DNA from 4 places in the Alteromonas sp. KUL17 genome. Region 2 is predicted to be linked to each of the others. Evidence: predicted binding sites of a transcription regulator. Region 2 holds the regulator's gene; each other region holds the start of a gene.
What was found. Region 2 encodes FNR, which switches genes on or off when oxygen is low (the NO sensors DNR and NnrR bind a similar motif). Its sites were predicted from a motif close to TTGATCTAGATCAA; they were not measured.

Region 1 (5,459 bases), on a different contig from region 2:
AATCCACAAGCGCTCACCAAACTGCATAGGATGGAAGTTATCCATCCACTCTCGTTCCCAGTCTTTGTCTTCAAGTGGTTCTAGCTTGTATTTAAAGTCTGGACCAAGCACCTTCGCCTTACCTAGGCGTTGCAGAATACCTTTCATATCGGCATCAGCTTCAAATAGCCCTACCACTTGTGTATCTGGCCACAGTAATACCTCACCTGGTTTAGGCTCGTACATGGGCGTATCTTTCGCGTCAACATAGGTAACGGCTTGCGAGCCATTCGCTGTTAGCATATCGCCTATTGATTCAGCGTGTTCAGAGGAGGTGTTAATTCGAAGTTGTAGCCAAGCCATAGTTATCGTTCGTTGGGACCTTTGTTGGTTATTGTACCTTCGGTTGGCGTTAAACAAAATGAAAGCAAGCGAAAAGCAGGAGCAATATGTCTTATTTGCTGTGTTTGGGAGGGAAATTCACTGCTTAGCCTTTAGTCCAGTGGCTTGAATTGCAAATGCGCCTATAGTTAATAAAACGGTTCGATTGGAAAGTTAACCGGAGTTTTATGCGTTTTCTTATTTTGTTTTTGTGCGTCTTTGCCAACGCCTCTTCTGTCGTCGCCCGAGAGCTAAATGTGGTGGTTGGGTGGAACAAGCCACCATATGTCATATCGCAAGAGCACAGTGGGTTTGAAGTTGACCTTGTCAGAGCCATTGTATCGGAAATGGGTCATACACTTTCGCCTATCTATGTTCCCTTTGGTCGCACGGCACATTTACTAAAGAACAGTGCTGTCGATATTGGGCTTACACAAAATGCGGCACACAACGTTAACGTTTCTATCCTTTCTGACCCATACATTATTTATCAAAATGTGGCCGTGTCACAGGCAGCTAGAAACTTTGTTATTGATGATATAAGCGATTTAAAAGGAAAGAGCGTTATTGCATTTCAAACAGCGCAATCGGTATTAGGCGAGCAGTTTAAGGAAGCCTTGGCGCTCGAGCCAGCTTATATAGAAATGGCTAGGCAGGACCGTCAGGTTGACATGCTTATGCGTGATCATGTCGACGTTATTGTTTTAGACCGAAGCATATTTAACCACTTCAAACTTGAAAACGAGGTTTATGCTGAGAAAGAAACGGTGTTTCATGAATTATTTCCTGTCTCTGTATATTGCGCAGCGATCCCCGACCCTGAGCTGAGAGCCAAGTTTAATACTGTGCTGAATCGCTTCATTGAAGATGGCCGCTATCAATTGCTGCTCAACAAATATCAGCTAGATAATCTTCTTCATAAGCTACCCCAAGAATCTTCCTTTATGTGATCACAAGATTTATGTTGTAGACAATGAACTATTTCTGATTCAACGTATATCAAGTTAACAATATGATAAAGCCTGTTGCTTTTTGCTTGTTTAGTTAAATGCAATAACAGGCACTAGGACTCTGCATTAAGGAAAGATCTATGTTGAAAGAGTGGTATTTGCTGATAGCTGTTTTGCTATGCACCGCCTGCGCGTCGCAATCGAACCCTAATCCTACCCCTTCAAAGTGGTTAGATGAACCTGCGTTTGTTCAAGCGCAAGCTATTATCGATGGCAAGGTTACATCGTCAGCGTTAGTCAGTGGTTATCTGGCGAGAATTGAGCAGCTTGATAAAAAGACAAACAGCATTTTAGCGCTAAATCCAAATGCACTAGCTGAAGCGAAAGCTATTGATAAAAAAGTGGCTAATGGTGAAGCATTAGGACCTTTAGCTGGCATCCCCGTGCTATTGAAAGACAATATAGAGAGTACAGAGATGCCAACGACGGCAGGCTCTATGGCGCTAATTAATAACAATACCGGTCGAGACGCTCCGATTGTGGCGAAGCTTAAAGCCGCTGGGGCGATCATTCTTGGCAAGACTAACTTATCTGAATGGGCAAATTTTCGTTCAGAATCATCGATAAGCGGCTGGAGTGCAGTAGGTGGCTTAACCCGTAACCCGCATATTTTATCAAGAAGTGCATGTGGCTCGTCTTCTGGCTCGGGCGCAGCAATGTCACTCAGATTAGCATCACTCGCCGTAGGCACTGAAACCAATGGCTCTATAATATGCCCTGCATCTATTAATGGTGTAGTGGGCTTTAAGCCAACGGTCGGTTTACTTTCTAGAACGCATATAGTGCCTATTTCCTTCAGTCAAGATACCGCAGGACCTATGACCTCCAATGTTCAAGATGCATGGCTTATGACAGCTGTAATGGCGGGCGAAGATGCAAGCGATAGCGCCACTAAAAATGCAGGGGCTCATCGCCCGGCCATGCCTTTATCTGAGATGCTTCCAACAGACTTAAAGGGCAAGCGCATTGGTGTGGTCAGGTATCGCCAGGGCGATAACCCTCATGTATTAGCGGTTTATGAAAGCGCATTAAATCAGTTAAAAGCATCGGGCGCGACCTTGGTGGATATCAGTGACTTTTCCCAGCCAGATTCATTTTGGCCCGACTCGTACAATGTTTTGCTAAGCGAGTTTCATCACAGCATCAATGAATATTTGTCGGGGTCGCCGGCAGAGATCCCTGCTAGAAACTTATCTGAGCTTATCGCTTTTAATAACAAAACCGAACGAGAGTTGGTGCTGTTTAATCAAGATATTTTCGAAAAGTCGCTAGCGTCAGCATCTATAGATAGTGAACAGTATCAAAGCGCACTTCGCCTTATTCAGGATACCGCGGGCAAAAATGGTATTGACGCATTGCTAGCAAAGCACAATGTCGATGTATTAGTAGCGCCTTCAAATAGCCCTTCATTTTTAATCGATGGAGTGTATGGAGATCATTCGCCAGCCGGTTTTATTGGTATTGGTTATTTGGCCGCTGTTGCAGGGTATCCGCACCTTACAGTACCTGCGGGCCAAGTAAAGAATCTCCCGGTAGGAATTAGCTTTATCGGCGGCAAGTGGCAAGATGAAAATGTGCTGAAAATAGGTAAAGTGTTTGAAGCAAAACATGGTTTTTTCATTAAGCCTGGCCTTTTACCAACCCGTTTTGACACCCCAAGCTTAAAAGGTATTGATACTGGCCTTAATAACGACGGTTAACAAGTGGCTCGTTGCTAAGTTAAAGCATCTCAAAGCGTTTCCAAACAAAAAAGCCCTCGAGTCATCGAGGGCTTTTACAATTCAAGTTACTAACTTTAAGCTATTGTGACCAGCCGCTGTTTGTAGCTTTATGCAGCGTTTGGTTTCAACATAAAAGCTGCTATGCCGCTTTAAATGCTTAACCTGGCTTTTTAACCCACGCGCTACACCAGCCATCAGCGTTAACCAGCTTGTTAGGGAAAATGTTACAAGGGCGATATTGTTCGCCATCGGCACCCTGCACGTACATGCAGTTAGCACATTTTGCACCTTCAACGGTTGACGATGGTGTGTAGTTCAATGCTTTAGCAGTTGGGTCATCAGCGCTCAATTGTTCTTGAGCTTGTGCACGTAACGCTACACCACCTAATGTAAGACCGATAACTGTAGAGCCCGACAGTTTTAAAAAGTCACGGCGATTTACAGATTTCATAACATTCTCCTTAAGAGATAGAAACGATAATGATTCTTTTTTATTCAGTGCCTTAAACGCAAAAACCTGCCCAAAGAGGCAGGTTTTGTGTAATGTTTAAATACTATCTCTTTTTGAAAAAAGATCGAATGAAATGTCTTATTTTCACTTGATCTAGATTAAATAAAATTCAGAGTAATAACACCCGATTGTAAATTTTAGACTGTTCTATCTGCTACAAGTTCATTTTTTAGCTAGGGATACACCGGGTTTGGCGTAAGCAAATTGTGCAATACGCGTAGTATTATGATAGCTATCTAAACCAGAAATACAGGCAGTGTTGGCTTTTTCTAAATCGGCGTATCCGTCTTCATCAATAATGCTCTCTGGCATATGGAGCTCTTGAATTTCTCCAATAACCATTTCGGTTTCGTTAAGCAGTTTTAAATGTTGCGCCACCTTCAAGCCCATCTTGATTTGGCTTTCTTTAACAAACGGCGCACTAAATAACTCGCTAAACTGTGGTGTTAAGCCCACTGCTTCAAATTCACTTTCATCAGGGGCATAGCGGGCAGACGTTTGATGTGCTTTATCGACCCAATCGGCTGAAACGTGATTTAGCGTATAAAAGCCCTGTTGTTTTATATTGCTAAGGGTGTCTCGTACGACCGTGTGAGGACGCATGATCATCCCGATTAGCGGCGGGTTAGCGCCCACATGAACAACCGAACTTACAATGGCTAAATTGTTGGTGTTGCCGTTTGTAGTACCCACCAATGTCGCCGATTTGAATCCAGACAAACTGTTAATTAGGTTGGCACGGTATCGCTGAGTAAGTTCATCAATATCGCTGCGAGTAAATTGCTTAGTCATTCTCTCGTTCAGCCTCTATTTGAATGTCTTCACCGTGCTGGTAAGCAGTAAGCTCTATAGGCTGGCAACACACTTGGCAGTCGAGTACCTGCACTTGGCCAACATCGTTAATTTCATCTATTTCTACATCGTTGGGGGCCATACAGTAAGGACATGAAAAGTCCATGGAACGGGTTAAGCTCATATTTAATCGCCTTATTAATCAGTAAACAGGTTTATTACGTAATGCTTAGACGAGTGGATTTCCTTTATAAAGTGCATAGTGTTTCGCGTGAAAGTAGCGTGCGCTGGTAGTAGCGGTGTCGTTCAGTCACCGTTGAATATAAGATACAGACCGTCGGCTTCAATAGCGGCTGGCCAGGCGAACAAATAAAGGTGACGATGTGGCAAATAAAGTAGGAAAATGCCCGTGTTGTAACAGAGAGACGCGCCTTACTTATCACCACCTTATTCCCAAAAAAATGCATCGGCGCACCTATTTCAAAAAGCACTTCAGCAAAGCCGAGTTGCAGGACGGTATTTATATTTGTAGGCAATGTCATAGCGGCATACATCGCTTTTATGATGAGATGACATTAGCCAAGCACTACTTCAATTTACAACGTTTACTAGATGACGAGCAGCTTTCAACGTTCTTTCAGTGGGTGTCTAAACAGCGAGTACGTGTTTAAAAAGATTTTTAGCAGCGGATGTGTAACGCAATCGTGATGGATTTAATTTGATTAGCATGGCTGTATAAATATACACTGTTGATGTTTTCATAGTCAAAGATACCTCATGCGAAAAGATTTACCGCCACGTTATTACCTTTCACACTTTCACGAGTTCCTTGCTTTCTTCGAAGGCGCTAACAGTGCGCTTTTAAGCGATGGTGCAACGGACTTTGTTGAGCGCTTTAAAGCATTAGATGATGACAAGCAGTGCATTGTTGTTAGGGCTGCCAATCGCAAGTATGCGGTGATTGACAGAACGCAGTTTAATTATGGCGAAATCACTGAACCACAAGCACAGATAGATTGGCTTATAGAAAACGGTTGGTTTGGCGATATTACTCACGCTACGCTT
Region 2 (5,459 bases):
TTCGAATCCATCTGTATGTTTATTTTTCTGCTGTTACTTAGCCGATTCTTAGAACATCGCAGTCGTCATCGCGCCGCACAGATCTCTGCCAATATGATGCAGTATGTGCCCGTATCAGCGACCAAACTAAATCCGGATGGCAGCCTAACCGAGTGTCTGGCTAAGCAGCTAAAAATTGATGACGTAGTACTGGTGAAGCCTGGTGAAACAGTCCCCATTGATGGAGTGGTAACCGACGGCAACGCAGCGGTTGACGAATCAATGCTTACCGGCGAGTTTAACCCCGTGCGTAAGTCGAACAGTAGCCTGGTTTACGGCGGCACGGTTTGTCAAGATGGTACGCTAACCATTACGGTTACGCAGACCCTTAAAAATGCGCTGGTAAATCAAATTGTACGACTGCAAGCAAGTGCCATGGCGAGTAAGCCTAAAGCAGCGCAGATAGCCGATAATTTTTCTCGCTATTTCGTTACCGCGGTATTGCTGGTTTCGGCGTTAACCTATAGCTTTTGGGCGTATCAGGGTAGCGACGAGGCATTTTGGATCACCATATCGGTGCTGGTTGCAACCTGCCCTTGCGCACTAGGGTTGGCTACGCCATCAGCGTTAACCTGCGCTATGGCAAAGTTAAACCGACAAGGTATTTTACTAAAACGCGCCGATGCGCTAGAACAAATTACTGACATTGACACCATCGCTTTAGACAAAACCGGCACGCTCACAAAAGGCAAATTTACTATTTCAAATGCCTGGTACGCTGACGGCGTGGATAGTAATAGTGCGCTATCAATTGCGCGCGCTTTGGAGTCACGCTCTGAACATCCGATTGCCAAAGCCTTTAGCGACGGTATAGCCTTTAGCGACGGTGTAGCCCTAAGCGAGATTTCTGCCTCTAGCGGTAGTGCTGACGCCATCGATAACACGGTACACAAAGTGACTAATTTTACCGTTACGCCAGGAGGTGGTATCAGCGGTGAGATCAATGACACGTTGTTTTCTATGGGATCTGCAGCATTCAGCGTTCACGAATCACAGCTAAAACTCATTGAAGTGTTCCCTTCAGCTAACGTGTTTCTCACGGTTAAGGGGCGTATTATGGCTGCGTATGAAGTAAAAGATTCACTAAGAGAAGATACGCAAGAAACTCTCGATATATTAGCTGCAAGCCATACTCTCGCCGTTTTAAGTGGTGATACACAGCAAAACGTTAATGCGCTTACCGCACCATTGCCAATTTCGACCGCTAAAGGTGGCCTAACACCTGAGCAAAAGTACGAAGCCGTTCAAGCTATGCAGCAATCTGGCGCGAAAGTGATGATGATGGGTGACGGTATTAACGACGCTCCAGTTCTTGCCAGCGCTGATGTGGCAATTGCAGTGGGTAATGCCACAGACGTGGCTAAAACTGCCGCCGACGTGATACTGCTTGGCGATCAGCTGCTTTCTGTACCAGAACTTATTCGAACTGCGCACCAAGTGAAGCAAAAAATAAGGCAAAATATTGGCTGGTCGGTAGGTTACAACGTTTTGATCTTACCTTTCGCCGTATCAGGCCTACTTTCACCGTGGATGGCTGTTGTTGGTATGTCGTTAAGCAGTATCATTGTGGTCACAAACTCAACGCGACTTTTGAGCAAATAGCATGAGTATTATTTACGTATTAATTCCAATCGCCATCATCATTGTTGCCGTCGCTATTGTGATATTCTTTTGGGCGGTGAAAACCAATCAATTTGAAGATTTAGATCGCCAAGGTTATAGCATACTGTTTGACGATGATCTTCCGCCAGAAGAAAAAAAGCTAGCTGAGCAACGCAAACAACTTCAAGACAGTAAAGTAGACAAAAGCCAAGCGCCACATGGAAGGGATTAACTACTTCTCTGCCTTTCTTATCGGCTTAGCCGGCGGAGTTCACTGTGTGGGAATGTGCGGTGGAATTGTCGCTGCGCTAAGGATGGTATCGCCTAAAGGCGCTTCAGCACTACCCTATACCCTTGCCTATAACATGGGACGTATAGTGAGCTACACCATCGCCGGAGCAATAACCGGGGCACTTGGAAAAATTGCAGCAGATTATATACCTCTTGCCAACTATGCCCTTTCCCTACTTAGCGGAATCATGTTGCTTCTACTGGCGTGTTATTTGGGTAAGTGGTGGACTGGTTTAACGGTGCTGGAAAATGCGGGTAAAGGCCTATTTTCCAAAGTCCAGCCGCTTTCAAAACGCTTTTTGCCATTTAAGACCCCTTTAAGTGCGTTGCCTTATGGTTTTATTTGGGGTTGGCTTCCTTGCGGTTTGGTGTATTCCACACTTACCTGGTCTCTCGCGGCGGGTAACGCGCTAGAAGGCGCTGCTATTATGTTCTTCTTCGGTTTGGGTACATTACCCACCTTGCTCGCTGCAAGCGCTGGTAGCCAATATATTGTTCGAAGTTTTCAACATAACCATTTTAGACAAATTATTGCAGTAATAATGGCAATATATGCAGCTTATCTTATTCATGGCGCAATCGTTTAAAAATGGGTGTATTATTGTCGGGTATTCTTTTAGAGAGCGTGCATTATGAGCAAAGGAAGCCAATTTTCTATTCACTGTCAAAACTGTAGTTTCAGTCACCTGTGTTTACCGGTGGCGTTGAACAAAACAGAAATCGAGTCTCTTGACGATATTATTGAACGCAAGAAGCCGCTTCATAAAGGTGACACGCTGATTCAAACTGGTGATAAATTCCGTTCTCTATTTGCAGTGAGAACCGGTTCATTCAAATCATTTGTGACTAATACCGAAGGTGAAGAACAGATTACCGGCTTCCACTTTCCTGGTGACATTATCGGTTTCGATGCATTAAGAGAGAACAAACACCAAAGCTATACCTCTGCGTTAGAAACTGCCATGGTGTGTGAGCTTCCCTACGAGACCCTCGACGAAATGTCAGTGCAATTTCCAAAGCTGCGCCACCAGATCATGAGCTTCATGAGCGCTGAAATAAAACAAGATCACGACATGATCATGCTTTTAAACAAGCGAACCGCAGAAGAGCGCTTACTGTATTTCATCTCACACCTGTCGCAACGCTTTGAAGAGCGTGGCTTTTCCCATAGAGAATTCCACTTAACCATGACGCGCAACGAAATTGGAAACTATTTAGGATTAACGATTGAAACGATTAGTCGTCTGTTAAGCCGTTTTCAAAAAGACAACATCATAAAAGTAGACGGCAAGCTTATTACTATTTTGGATTTCGATAGGCTAAACACCAAACTAGCGGCGCTTAACGGCCCTAGCGTTGTCTGCGGTTAGTCCTTTTTAAGTGTTAAATAAGGCGCGCACTAAGCGCGCTTTTTTGTAACCTGTGTTAGCCACCTACCTGCCCTTTCAGCGCCACGCCGGTTGCTCCATATTCAATTAGGTAGGTTCACTCATGGTCGCCTCGTAAAATTCTTGATCTAAAACAACTTACGTTTTTCCCAATGTCGTTTATAGTTAGTATTAGAAAGCTTCGATTTCGACAGCCGCTACTAAGTTTCGTAGTTAGGGGGACGTTATGATTGAGTGTAAACGAATTCTGGCCGTGGTAGATGCCGAGCGCGATAACCAACCTGCACTAAGCCGTGCTTATGAACTCGCTTCAAAAACAGGCGCTTCAGTTACCGCCATGATGGTGGTATACGACTTATCTTATGATATGACGACCATGCTTAGCCCGGATGAGCGCGAGTCAATGCGCGATGCAGTTACAAAGGAGCATGCAAAATGGCTTGCCACCCACTTAAGAGAACAAGGATTCACTGAAACTGATATCGTTGTTGAATGGAATAATCGCGCGTATGAATCGATTATTTACTACACCCTAAACAATCAGATAGATTTAGTGGTAAAGGCAACCAAAAAGCACGACGATCTTGCTTCTGTTATTTTCACCCCCACCGACTGGCATTTAATGCGTAAATGCCCTCGCCCAGTATTGCTCGTTAAAGAGCACGACTGGCCAGAAGGAGGAGAGATTATTGCTGCAGTAAACGTAGGCAGTGAAGACGATGAGCACGCCGCACTTAACGATAAGCTCACCCTCATTGCTAACGACTACGCCTCTTTATTGAAAGGGAGCGTAAATTTGGTCAACAGTTACCCTTCTACACCACTTAATATCGCCATAGAAGTGCCTGAGTTCGACCCCGATACCTATCACGACGCGGTAAAAAATCATCATTTAAAGGAAATGCGTAGTCACGCGTTAAAGTACGGTATTCCTGAGAACAAATGCGTAGTAAGAGAAGGCCTTCCGGAAAAAGTTATCCCGCAAGTGGCAAAAACACTAGATGCAGAGCTGGTTGTTATTGGTACCGTTGGCCGTGTGGGCATTTCAGCGGCCCTAATTGGTAACACTGCAGAACACGTGATCGACGAACTCAATTGCGATGTGCTTGCTATTAAGCCAGATGGATTTGTGTCGCCGTTGTCGGTGTAGTCTTTTTATCAGTACCACATAGCCCGTGTTTGCCGTTACTTAGCGGCCAACGCGGTATGTCACCAACAAATTTAACTTCACAAGCATGGTCTCGAAAAGCCGCTTTAATGTATAATGGTGGCTTTATCACAAACCAAGCTAGTTAATTATGAGTTTAGGCACAAACAGTGCTGACGCGTCGCCATTAAATGCTGCGCAAAGTAAGCAAAAGTACAACTTCAACAAACTTCAGAAACGACTTCGCCGCAATGTGGGTAAAGCCATTGGCGATTTCGGTATGATTGAAAACAACGACAAAGTAATGGTGTGTTTATCTGGCGGTAAAGACAGCTACACCATGCTAGATATTTTATTGTTTTTAAAGAAGATTGCGCCTATTCATTTTGATATCGTTGCGGTTAATCTTGACCAAAAGCAGCCTGGTTTCCCCGAACATATCTTGCCTGAATATCTAGAAAGCATTGGCGTTGACTACAAAATTGTAGAAGAAGACACCTACTCTATTGTTAAAGACAAAATTCCAGAGGGAAAGACGACTTGCTCTCTCTGTTCTCGCTTGCGCCGTGGTATTCTGTACCGCACGGCAAAAGAGTTAGGTGCGACTAAAATTGCATTAGGTCATCACCGCGACGACATGCTAGAAACGTTTTTCCTCAATATGTTTCATGGTGGCAAGCTTAAGTCTATGCCGCCAAAGCTAGTCAGCGATAACGGTGAACACATCGTTATTCGTCCATTGGCCTACTGCACAGAAAAAGACATCGAGAAATATTCTCAGGCCGCTGAATTTCCGATTATTCCGTGTAACCTTTGTGGCTCACAAGAAAACCTACAGCGCCAAAACATAAAGGCTATGCTTCAAGACTGGAACCGTCGCTTCCCAGGTCGTATAGAGTCGATGTTCCGTGCGCTTCAAAACGTAGCGCCTTCACACTTAATCGACAGCAACCTTTATGATTTTAAAGCTATAGCTACACAAGAAGGCCCGG
Region 3 (5,459 bases), on a different contig from region 2:
TATGAAGATGAACACATCCTAGTCATAAACAAACCTGCTGACTTGGTTGTGCATCCAGGTGCAGGAAACCCAAGCGGTACCGTGCTAAATGCCTTGTTAAATCATTGTCCAGAGATAGACAAAGTTCCACGTGCGGGCATTGTCCATCGCCTTGACAAAGACACGACGGGGTTAATGGTAGTAGCAAAAACAATTCCTGCTCAAACGCATCTTGTTGACCAACTTCAACGTCGAGAAATGAGTCGTGAATATGAAGCCGTTGCCTTAGGTACGATGGTCGCTGGTGGTATTGTAGATGCGCCTATTGGTAGACACGCAACAAAACGTACGCATATGGCAGTACGTGAAATGGGCAAGCCAGCGGTCACTCATTTTCGTGTTATCGAAAAATTTCGCGCATACACGCACCTGCGTTTGAAGCTTGAAACTGGCCGTACGCACCAAATCCGCGTACACATGGCCCACATTAAGCATCCTTTACTTGGCGACCAAGTTTATGGCGGGCGTCCTCGTCTTCCTAAAGGGGCGTCAGAAGAATTTATCGCTGCGCTTCGCGGATTCCAACGTCAGGCGTTGCACGCCGCACAGCTCTCGCTGTTTCACCCTGAAACTGAAGAGTGGATGACGTGGAAAGCTCCCCTACCTCAAGATATGCAGGACTTGCTTAAAGCCGTGAAAAAGGACACCACGGACAATCCTCAGGATATGCTTTAGGCATGGAGCAGGGCTTATGACGTGGTCAGCTTCAAATTCACCTCTTTCATCCACGCTGGATTTGATTACGCCAGCGTGGTCATGCCCCTCTAATGTTGTCGCTTACACAACGACAAGAAAAGGAGGCACGAGCTTAGGCGATTTCGCAGGCTTGAACGTTGGGGCTCACGTGGGGGATGATCTCTTATTCGTCAAAGCCAATAGAAGCGCAATACCACATAGCAATAAAATTACGTGGTTAGAGCAAGTGCACAGCAATCGCGTAGTGTCTCTGCCAAGTGCGGACACTACCGCTGATGCGGCGCACTCTTCTTCAGCTTCACACTTTTGCGCCGTAATGACAGCAGACTGTGTACCCATCTTATTATGTGATGAAAGTGGTCAAGAAGTCGCAGCAGTACATGCAGGTTGGAAAGGTCTTGAGACAAACATTATCGCCAACACCGTTAGACACTTTAGCTGTGATGCAAATAAGCTTATAGCTTGGATAGGGCCTGCAATCAGCGGCTCTTGCTATGAAGTGGATGCTCAACTGGCAAGTAAATTTCGTCATATAAAGGGTGCAATCGCTAATAGCTATAATAAAGGAAAATACCTGCTAGACTTGCCTTTAATCGCACAAATGCAGTTGCAACAAGCGGGTGTTGATTCAATTACGCAAAGTAACTTGTGTACCTACACTGACGAGCAGCGCTTTTACTCACATCGAAGGGCAACTCATCAAAACAAACGCACGACTGGGCGAATGGTTAGCGTGATAGGCCTGCTTTAGATTGTTTGGAAACATGGACAGCCGTTTTTAGTCTCATCAAAGGTTTGCGCTAGATCAAACTTCATACATTATTTGTTATCTTTTTGGCTAACTTTTTAATCTCATACTTGAATCGCAATTGAGCAGCCTACATAACTAGAACATAAAGAATACCATTCCGCATAGATCATTACCCACTCAGCGAGAGTTAAAATGTTCGTAATCGCGGCGTGTTAACGCAGGTATAGTTGTTCATTAATTAGGTTGAGATTATGAGACTAGATAGATTTACCAGTAAATTTCAGCTCGCAATATCCGATGCTCAATCACTCGCATTGGGGCGAGATCATCAATACATTGAACCTGTCCATTTAATGACTGCCATGCTAAATCAGCAAGGCGGGTCAGTACGCCCTTTGCTTGACCAAGCAAACATCAATGTAAATGCGCTACGCTCAGCACTGAGCCAAGCTATTGAGCGCCTACCTCGTATTGAAGGCATTGGGGGAGATGTTCAATTAAGTAAAGACAGCGGCATTTTGCTAAATCTTTGTGACAAGATAGCGCAGCAGCGAAAAGACGAATACATCACTTCAGAAATCTTTGTTCTAGCGGCGCTACAAGATAAAGGGCGCTTGGGGGAAATACTCAAAAGCCTGAATATCACTAAAGAAGCTATTGAAAGCGCAATAGACGACATGCGTGGTGGCCAGAAGGTCACGGATCCTAATGCTGAAGATGTACGTCAGGCGCTTGAAAAATACACGACAGATTTAACCGAGCGAGCAGAACAAGGCAAGCTCGACCCGGTCATTGGTCGAGACGATGAGATTCGCCGAACTGTTCAAGTACTGCAGCGTCGAACCAAAAACAACCCAGTACTCATTGGTGAGCCGGGTGTGGGTAAAACCGCTATTGTTGAAGGGTTGGCTCAGCGCATCATTAATGGCGAAGTGCCTGAGGGCTTAAAGAACAAGCGTGTTCTTGCCCTTGATATGGGCGCGTTAGTGGCGGGAGCTAAATATCGCGGTGAGTTTGAAGAACGCCTTAAAGCAGTGCTTAATGAGCTGGCTAAAGAAGAAGGCCGCGTGATCTTATTCGTTGACGAACTGCACACCATGGTAGGTGCAGGGAAGGGCGATGGAGCGATGGATGCAGGTAATATGCTTAAACCTGCGTTAGCCCGTGGTGAACTTCACTGCGTTGGTGCTACAACACTGGATGAATATCGTCAGTACATTGAAAAAGACGCAGCACTTGAACGTCGTTTCCAAAAGGTATTAGTTGAAGAACCAAGCGTTGAAGACACTATTGCTATTCTGCGTGGCTTAAAAGAGCGCTATGAGCTCCATCACTCGGTAGATATTACTGATCCCGCTATCGTTGCAGCGGCAAGTTTGTCGCATCGTTATATTAGCGACCGCCAATTGCCAGACAAAGCCATTGATCTTATAGACGAGGCTGCGTCTAGCATTCGATTGCAAATAGACTCCAAGCCCGAAGAGATGGATCGTCTTGAGCGTCGTATCATCCAGCTAAAATTGGAAGAGCAAGCTCTGGCCAAAGAAACAGATGATGTGAGTCATAAGCGACTTGAGATGATTGAGCTAGAGCGTGAGCAAGCGGAAACCAAGTACGCAGAGCTTGAGAAAGTGTGGCTGGATGAGAAAGACGCCATGCAGGGCACTCAAACCATTAAAGGGGAGCTTGAGCAGGCTAAACTTGACTTGGAGATAGCGCGACGTGCATCTGATTTGAATCGTATGTCGGAACTTCAGTACGGCCGTATTCCAGAGCTTGAAGCAAAGTTAGAGCAAGCGGCTGAAAACGAAACTCGCGAGACGACGTTACTCAAAAATAAAGTGACGGACGTTGAAATTGCAGATGTGCTTTCGCGATGGACGGGTATACCTGTAGCGCGAATGCTTGAGGGCGAGCGTGAGAAGTTGTTGCGTATGGAAGACGTACTTCACAAACGGGTTGTTGGACAAGAAGAAGCGGTTGAAGCTGTTTCAAACGCAATTCGCCGTTCACGTGCTGGGCTTGCGGATCCAAATCGACCTATTGGCTCATTCTTATTTTTAGGGCCAACTGGCGTGGGCAAAACTGAGCTCTGCAAAGCCTTGGCAGGCTTTATGTTCGATACTGAAGATGCCATGGTGCGTATCGATATGTCAGAGTTTATGGAAAAACACTCGGTAGCACGCTTAGTGGGTGCACCTCCTGGCTATGTTGGTTACGAGGAAGGTGGCTACTTAACCGAAGCGGTGCGTCGCAAGCCATACTCGGTCATTTTGTTGGACGAGGTTGAAAAGGCACATCCAGATGTGTTCAATATTCTGCTTCAAGTATTGGATGACGGCCGGTTGACTGACGGACAAGGACGTACTGTAGATTTTAAAAATACCGTTGTGATCATGACGTCCAACTTAGGTTCAGATATCATTCAAGATAAGCACAACGAAAGTCAGTATGACGATATGAAAGCGTCGGTAATGAGTGTTGTAGGGCAACACTTCAGACCGGAGTTCATCAACCGCGTCGATGATATTGTGGTATTCCATCCATTAGGGAAGGAGCAAATAAAATCTATTGCTAAAATTCAGCTTGCCTCGCTTCGCGCTAGGCTCGCAGAAAAAGGATATAAGCTTACTCTATCTGCTGCGGCTATGGATAAATTGGCGGACGCGGGTTTCGATCCAGTGTTTGGCGCACGTCCGCTTAAGCGAGCGATACAAGTGCAGGTGGAAAACCCACTCGCGCATCAATTACTTGCTGGCGAATTAATACCGGAATCAACCATTCGTATTGATGTAGATGACAGCGGACTTTTCGTTGTCAGCAATTAAAACCAAAAGGCACTTCAGACAGTGCCTTTTTTATTGCCAGTAGATTCCGCGAAAGACCATTAATTGGCAGCTTCATAACAAAAAACGATTTACTAAAAAGCCACTGGTCGAATAGCGACAGATTACGCTTTCTTGTTTAATGAATTTTCTTAATACAGCTAATTAATTTTCTTGATTTAATAATGATAACGATTATCATTAACTTATTGTTGAGAGGGTTAAGAGGTTGCGATGCAGTTATATAATTCAAACGAAGCGGTAGTTTCTGCGCGCTCAATGCCCCGAGATATAGCTAAGCTTTGTGCGCATTTCATATTATGCATGATTGTGAGCGCAGTCGGTGCCATAGGTACTGGTTTTGCCGTATTTGCATTGAGTGTAAATCAAGCGACATTCTCGCCTGCAGATACTATAATGTCTGCACTTACCGTGTTTTCTCTGTCTTTGTGTTTAAGTTGGTTTTCGCAAAGTTGGGGTAAGACACTTCAATCAATATCATTACTTTCACTTATCGTGTTAGCAACAAGTAGCCTTTTATTATTTTTCTATTGAGCGATTTATGCTCAATATTCTTCATCTCTTTACACAATTAACATTCAAAAAGTAAACCTCTGATTATGCGAATTTAGGAAAAAGTTAATATTCTAAACTCGGTTTATCCTCTAAGCACGAACGAATACATTATCCGCCCGTTAACAACATGTTAAATAGTTTCAGCTATTAGGACGAATAATGAAAACAAACAACAAATACACCCTACGCTTATCTGCTTGTGCATTAGCGCTAGTTCTTAACCCTTCTCACGGCATAGAGTTGTTCAACGGGAAGGTCGGTAACGAACACGTTAAGGTTAGTGTTGGAGGTTATGCCAAAGTAGATGTCAGGCATGTTGAAGGGGATATTGCTTATCAAGATTATTGGATTGGTAATTTTCCTGGCGGGGAAGCAATAGAGACGTCACATACCGGTTTCAATGTAGGAGAGTCACGCTTGAATATGGGCGTTTCTATAGGGGAGGTGAGTACTTTTATAGAGGTCGATATGTATGGCGGAGGGGGCAACGAAGCGGTAAGTAACTCTACCAACTTGCGATTACGCCACTTCTTCATCACCTATAAGAACTGGAGTGCGGGGCAAAACTGGAG
Region 4 (5,459 bases), on a different contig from region 2:
ATGAACGATGCACGCTTCCAAGTAGGTCTGCAAGGTTTAGGGGCGGCAGAAGCCTCTTACCAAGGCGCGCTGACCTATGCCCGCGAACGCGTTCAGTCTCGCGCACCTCAGGGAATTCAAAATCCAGAAGGCAAAGCAGACCCGATCGTCTTTCAACCTGACGTAGCGCGTATGTTACTTACGCAGAAATCACTGATTGAAGGCTGCCGTGCACTTTCACTTTTCTATGCCAAGTTTATGGACGTTGAGAAGCTTGGTGAAGGTCAAGAAAAAGAAGATGCCGACAAGATACTTCAGTTTTTAACTCCAATCTGCAAAGCTTTTATGACGGATATGGGCCTTGAGACCACTAGCCTAGGTGTACAAGTATTTGGTGGTCACGGCTTTATTCGTGAATGGGGTATGGAACAACTTATGCGCGACGTGCGCATTGCTATGTTATATGAAGGCACCAACGGTATTCAGGCGCTAGACCTTATTGGTCGTAAGCTTACCCGAGATGGCGGTCAAATGATGGAAGCGACCTATAATGCGTTTAACGCTTTAGTTAGCGACATTCAAGACAATGAGGCGAAGGGTCTGGCTCAAGGAATTCTTGATGATTGGCGTGCATCTTCAGCCGATTGCTTAGGTATGGATGCCACCACCGCTGCAGCTGCTGCTTGTGATTACTTGGCATACAGCGCCTATTCATTGATTGGCGTACTGTGGTACAGCATGGCCGACAAAGCGCAGGCATCAGGTAACGCGGTACTTGCAGCGTCTAAGATGAAGACACGTGACTTCTATATGGAACGTATCTTAGTACGTCGCGATGCGCACAAAGCCGCTTATAAAGCTGGCCCTGAAAGCACCCTTGCAATATCAGGTAATGAGTTTGATTATCTGTAGGCAGCTTATAGTGCTATAGCCCGTGAAATATGGGCTATGAATGCAAAAAAGGTCACTATATGTGACCTTTTTTATTATGATTTGAACGAAACTATTAGTCGTTCGCTGCTACTTGGGTTGAAAACGTATCTGCAAACCAATCGTTAAGCATCGCTTTTTCATAAGAAAGCGATTCCGTGCGATTGCGACGAATATTCGACTCCATAAAATCCATATCTTTAAGTTTCACATCTTCACCACTTAAAATGACCTGACCGTCGGCATTAGCCAACGAGTAGCTGAATGTCATTCTAGGAATATCAACGCGTTTAATGATACGGACGTCGCTACCGGCGCCGTTACCGAAGCCGACAAACTGGCTTGGCCAAACCTGGCCAGCTAAATCAACATTTGTTACTGTCATTGACAGCACTTGCGACTCAGGTAAATCACTAGCTAACTCAACAATGTGCTGTTCCAGATCTTCTAATGTTCGTTCGCGAAACCGTTTGCGTGACTCATTAGTTGGCTTAACATCGCTATATGTTTCAGGTTCTTCCCAAGTAATCTTTACTTCTGCCGCCTGGGTGGGAGCGAAAACAGCAAGAAGTCCAACCGCAGTGGCACAACCTAAATAAGAAAAAGTACGTAATTTATTCACTTTTATGCTCCTAAATTCAGTCGTTTAAACTATGAGTTAGCAAGACATTTAGAGAAAGCTTAGCATGCAGCAATTGTCGGCTTTTATATCAGCTTTATATTTAACCAACCTGGTTAAAATTGGCTAGTCTCGCTTTGCTACTTGCATAACTGACGACTGTTTAATGATTAGGCATAGTTGAACGCGTTTAGTTCCCGTAAAGTTGGGGTTTATATCGTCCTTTTCACAATAAGTGTGATAAAAACGTTTAACGCTTGCGCTATCAGCGGTGATTTGCTGAACATATGTTTGCTGGTAAGGCTTTAAGGGACTCAGCTGGATATTAATTTTATCTTGTAAACTACGCAGTTCCTCTCGCTCCGGTAAGGTGGCAATTGAAACTAGCCATTCAGAAAGCGAGTTCTGGATATCTTCAAAGAGATACTGAACAAAAGGAGACCGCAGCACAATTACCAAAACAATAATTTCAGCAGCGATGATAAAGAACCTTAACATGACTTCTCAGCTAACTTTGACAGACGTTTACTACAAATAGCGCCAATTTTTTAGCACCTTTCTCACTATGTGCTCAACTACACTTTGCCAATTTACATTTTCACAATGCTCACTGTACACGATTCAAACGGTAATTGACCACATTATTATCGACGATAATAGGGTCATATCGGTTTACCTGTAAATACAGCAAACTATACTCATGTATAGTAGGTAAAGCCTAATCGTCGATGTTGGGCATCAAATGGCACCTGGCCGTTATATTAATCCTCATTATTCACGTAGCTGTATTTAACTATTTACAAAGTTACATAGACTGAGGAAATCAAAACAAAAAACGACTTACGTTCTGAAGTTTCAGTATTGACTGAAACTTTAAAAAGATACACCATACGCCGCATTATTGATCTACATTAAATATGACGTTTTGAACGCAGTTATACTGCACAGGCAGTTCGTTACGTCACATAAGGTTAAGCTATGAATGAACAAATACCGGTAAAGACCGTTACACCGGTAAAAGTACATAAACCCAAAGGTGGACCTGAGGGTAAACGCCACGACTCTCGTAGCCGTATTTATGTGCGGGCTGTACAAGGCCCTTTAGAGACGTTTAGACGCATGTTTGGCCTTTTCTTTTTGGGCCTCTTTGCCATCATTCCATGGATTCAGTACAACGGGCATCAAGCCGTGCTACTCGACATCGGCGAGCAGCGATTTACTATATTCTCACTAACCTTATGGCCTCAAGATCTCACTTTGTTGGCCTATATATTTATTGTTTCCGCCTTTGCATTGTTCTTCGTCACCACTTTCGCTGGTCGAGTGTGGTGTGGATTTATGTGTCCTCAAACAACGTGGGTATACATTTATACGTGGTTCGAAGAGAAATTCGAAGGCCCGCGCAACAAGCGTATAGCGCTAGATGCACGCAAAATGGATGCAGATAAATTTTTGCGTAAAACAGCTAAGCACACCGCTTGGGTATTGGTAGCGCTGTTAACGGCTTTAACCTTCGTTGGCTACTTTATGCCAATTGATGAACTGTTTATCGATTTTGTAACATTTAACACCAGCTTCTGGGCAGGTTTATCGGTTATTTTCTTTGCCGTATGTACGTACGGAAACGCTGGCTACATGCGCGAAATCATGTGCACGCACATTTGTCCGTATGCGCGTTTTCAGTCTGCCATGTTCGACAAAGACACGTTTACTGTATCGTACGATGCAAAGCGTGGAGAGCAACGCGGCCCGCGACCACGCAAACTTAGTCACGAGCAAGTAAAAGAAAAAGGGTTAGGCGACTGTATAGACTGCAACCTGTGTGTTCAGGTATGCCCAACCGGTATCGATATTCGAAATGGCTTACAATACGAATGCATCAACTGCGGCGCCTGTGTTGATGCGTGTAACGGTGTTATGGATAAAATGGGTTATCCTAAAGGCCTGATAAGCTTTACCTCTGAAGAAGAACTAGCTGGCGGTAAGACTCATATTTTACGTCCAAAGTTAATTGGTTACTTTGTAGTTTTAGTGGTGATGATAGGCTTGCTGTTTGCCAATATTTGGATGCGCAGCCCCACCGAAGTTGACATTATCCGCGACAGAAACTCGCTATACCGCGAAACGAATGAAGGGCTAATTGAGAACGTTTATACAATAAAAGTACTTAACAAAACTCAGCAAACCCAAACCTACTCTATTGCTGTAAAAGGTTTGCCTGACTACAAGTACATTGGTGAGCAAACTGTAACAGTTGAAGGCGGTGCGGTGTATAGCACGCCGATTTCAGTTGCAACTGACGCCTATAATCTGGAAGATACGGTTACCGATATTTTTATCAGTGTAACCACCACTATTGATGGGGAAACGGTTACCGTTGATGAGCCAACTAAGTTCCTTTATCGATGACAGATTTTTCATTCTCTGGGCTTAGCCCAGACACCATATTAGATGCCCTGGAAAGTCAGGGCATTTTTCTTCAAAGCGGTTTGCTAGCACTTAATAGTTATGAAAACCGCGTCTATCAGTTTTTGGCTGAAGACGGTCAGCGCTATGTAGCAAAATTCTATCGCCCAGGTCGATGGACCGACGCTCAAATTCTTGAAGAACACGCGTTTGCTGCAGAGCTAATCGATAACGAAATTCCATTGGCTGCGCCCATTTCTCTCAATGGCAGCACGCTGCATCACCACACCGTGGCCGAAACTGACTATCGATTTGCGTTATTTCCTTCGGTGGGCGGTAGACAATTCGAAAATGACAACCTTGATCAACTCGAATGGATGGGGCGTTTCATTGGCCGTATTCACCGCGTGGCCCATGCTAAAGGGTTTGCACATCGTCCCTCGATTGATATTGAAAGTTACCTCGATGAACCGAAGCAGGTGCTTATGAAAAGCACACTGCTGCCAGAGCATCTAAAGACAGCATTTTTTGCCATACTTAACCCCGTTATTGATGCCACGAAAAAAGCGTATAAGCCAACATCAAGTATTCGGCTTCACGGTGACTGCCACCCAGGCAATATACTGTGGCGCGATGGCCCTACCTTCGTTGATTTAGATGATTGCCGCATGGGCCCTGCTATCCAAGATTTGTGGATGATGCTAAGCGGCGACCGCCAACAACAACTATTGCAGCTCGATACTTTGGTTGAAGCATACGAGGAGTTTCACCCGTTTGACACTGCACAGTTGCCACTTATTGAGCCCCTCCGCGCTATGCGAATGGTGCATTACATGGCATGGCTTTCACGACGCTGGGAAGACCCTGCTTTTCCGCGGGCATTTCCTTGGTTTGCTGAAGACAAATACTGGGAAGGCCAAATACTTGCTCTGAAAGAACAGCTATCGGCCCTTCAAGAGCCTCCACTGAAATTAGGATATTGAGCCAGCCCCTTTACTGCTGAAAAAACGCTTTTTCGATGACCGTTGTCGATAATCTTATGGCGGCTACGAAAAAGCGTAAGGTATAAGAAACCGTATTCGCTATCACATTTTAACTTAGATATACTTGCTAGCGTGTAGGTGCTTTTGTCACGCTTTAAAACAACCTAAGTGACAAGGGTTAAACGGGAAATCAGTGAAAAACTGATGCTGCCCCCGCAACGGTAAACTCAACGCGTTGTCGTTTTCTTTTCATACGCCACTGTCTTTTATGCGTTACGTATTAAACGCCATTAGATGGGAAGGCAAAAGAGCTATTACATTTGTAGTAATGGTGAGTAAGCCCGGATACCGGCCTGTACTTCATGGTGTCGTTTGCTTGCTCACATCTATAATTAAGCAAAAACGTGCACTTTCCCTAATCATGTGCTCGGGTGGAGCGCATCAAAGACAACATAAAAACCATGCGTACACATTTTACTAAAGCAGCCCTTAGCGCTGCAGTTATTTCGTGCTTAAGCACACCTGCCTTTGCTCAAATTTCT

Region 1: the regulator FNR is predicted to act here: its motif matches at 3,691-3,704, upstream of KUL49_RS15565 (high-potential iron-sulfur protein).
Region 3: the regulator FNR is predicted to act here: its motif matches at 1,531-1,544, upstream of clpB (ATP-dependent chaperone ClpB).
Region 4: the regulator FNR is predicted to act here: its motif matches at 2,430-2,443, upstream of ccoG (cytochrome c oxidase accessory protein CcoG).

Annotation. Positions count from the first base shown of each region.
Region 1 is NZ_BJKJ01000019.1:78,417-83,875, forward strand. It holds gene prmA (50S ribosomal protein L11 methyltransferase) at 1-342, opposite strand, end outside; gene KUL49_RS15555 (ABC transporter substrate-binding protein) at 549-1,310, shown strand; gene KUL49_RS15560 (amidase) at 1,451-3,070, shown strand; gene KUL49_RS15565 (high-potential iron-sulfur protein) at 3,249-3,542, opposite strand; gene KUL49_RS15570 (flavin reductase family protein) at 3,765-4,394, opposite strand; gene KUL49_RS15575 (CPXCG motif-containing cysteine-rich protein) at 4,387-4,578, opposite strand; gene KUL49_RS15580 (hypothetical protein) at 4,778-5,065, shown strand; gene KUL49_RS15585 (exonuclease domain-containing protein) at 5,172-5,459, shown strand, end outside.
Region 2 is NZ_BJKJ01000003.1:101,297-106,755, reverse strand. It holds gene KUL49_RS03810 (heavy metal translocating P-type ATPase) at 1-1,641, shown strand, start outside; gene ccoS (cbb3-type cytochrome oxidase assembly protein CcoS) at 1,643-1,873, shown strand; gene KUL49_RS03800 (sulfite exporter TauE/SafE family protein) at 1,860-2,519, shown strand; gene fnr (fumarate/nitrate reduction transcriptional regulator Fnr) at 2,565-3,302, shown strand; gene uspE (universal stress protein UspE) at 3,547-4,470, shown strand; gene ttcA (tRNA 2-thiocytidine(32) synthetase TtcA) at 4,619-5,459, shown strand, end outside.
Region 3 is NZ_BJKJ01000016.1:86,175-91,633, forward strand. It holds gene rluD (23S rRNA pseudouridine(1911/1915/1917) synthase RluD) at 1-714, shown strand, start outside; gene pgeF (peptidoglycan editing factor PgeF) at 731-1,486, shown strand; gene clpB (ATP-dependent chaperone ClpB) at 1,738-4,314, shown strand; gene KUL49_RS14360 (hypothetical protein) at 4,546-4,866, shown strand; gene KUL49_RS14365 (DcaP family trimeric outer membrane transporter) at 5,047-5,459, shown strand, end outside.
Region 4 is NZ_BJKJ01000001.1:405,613-411,071, forward strand. It holds gene KUL49_RS01685 (acyl-CoA dehydrogenase family protein) at 1-891, shown strand, start outside; gene KUL49_RS01690 (DUF3016 domain-containing protein) at 986-1,531, opposite strand; gene KUL49_RS01695 (hypothetical protein) at 1,655-2,026, opposite strand; gene ccoG (cytochrome c oxidase accessory protein CcoG) at 2,507-3,937, shown strand; gene KUL49_RS01705 (serine/threonine protein kinase) at 3,934-4,917, shown strand; cobalamin riboswitch at 5,037-5,289, shown strand; gene KUL49_RS01710 (TonB-dependent siderophore receptor) at 5,379-5,459, shown strand, end outside.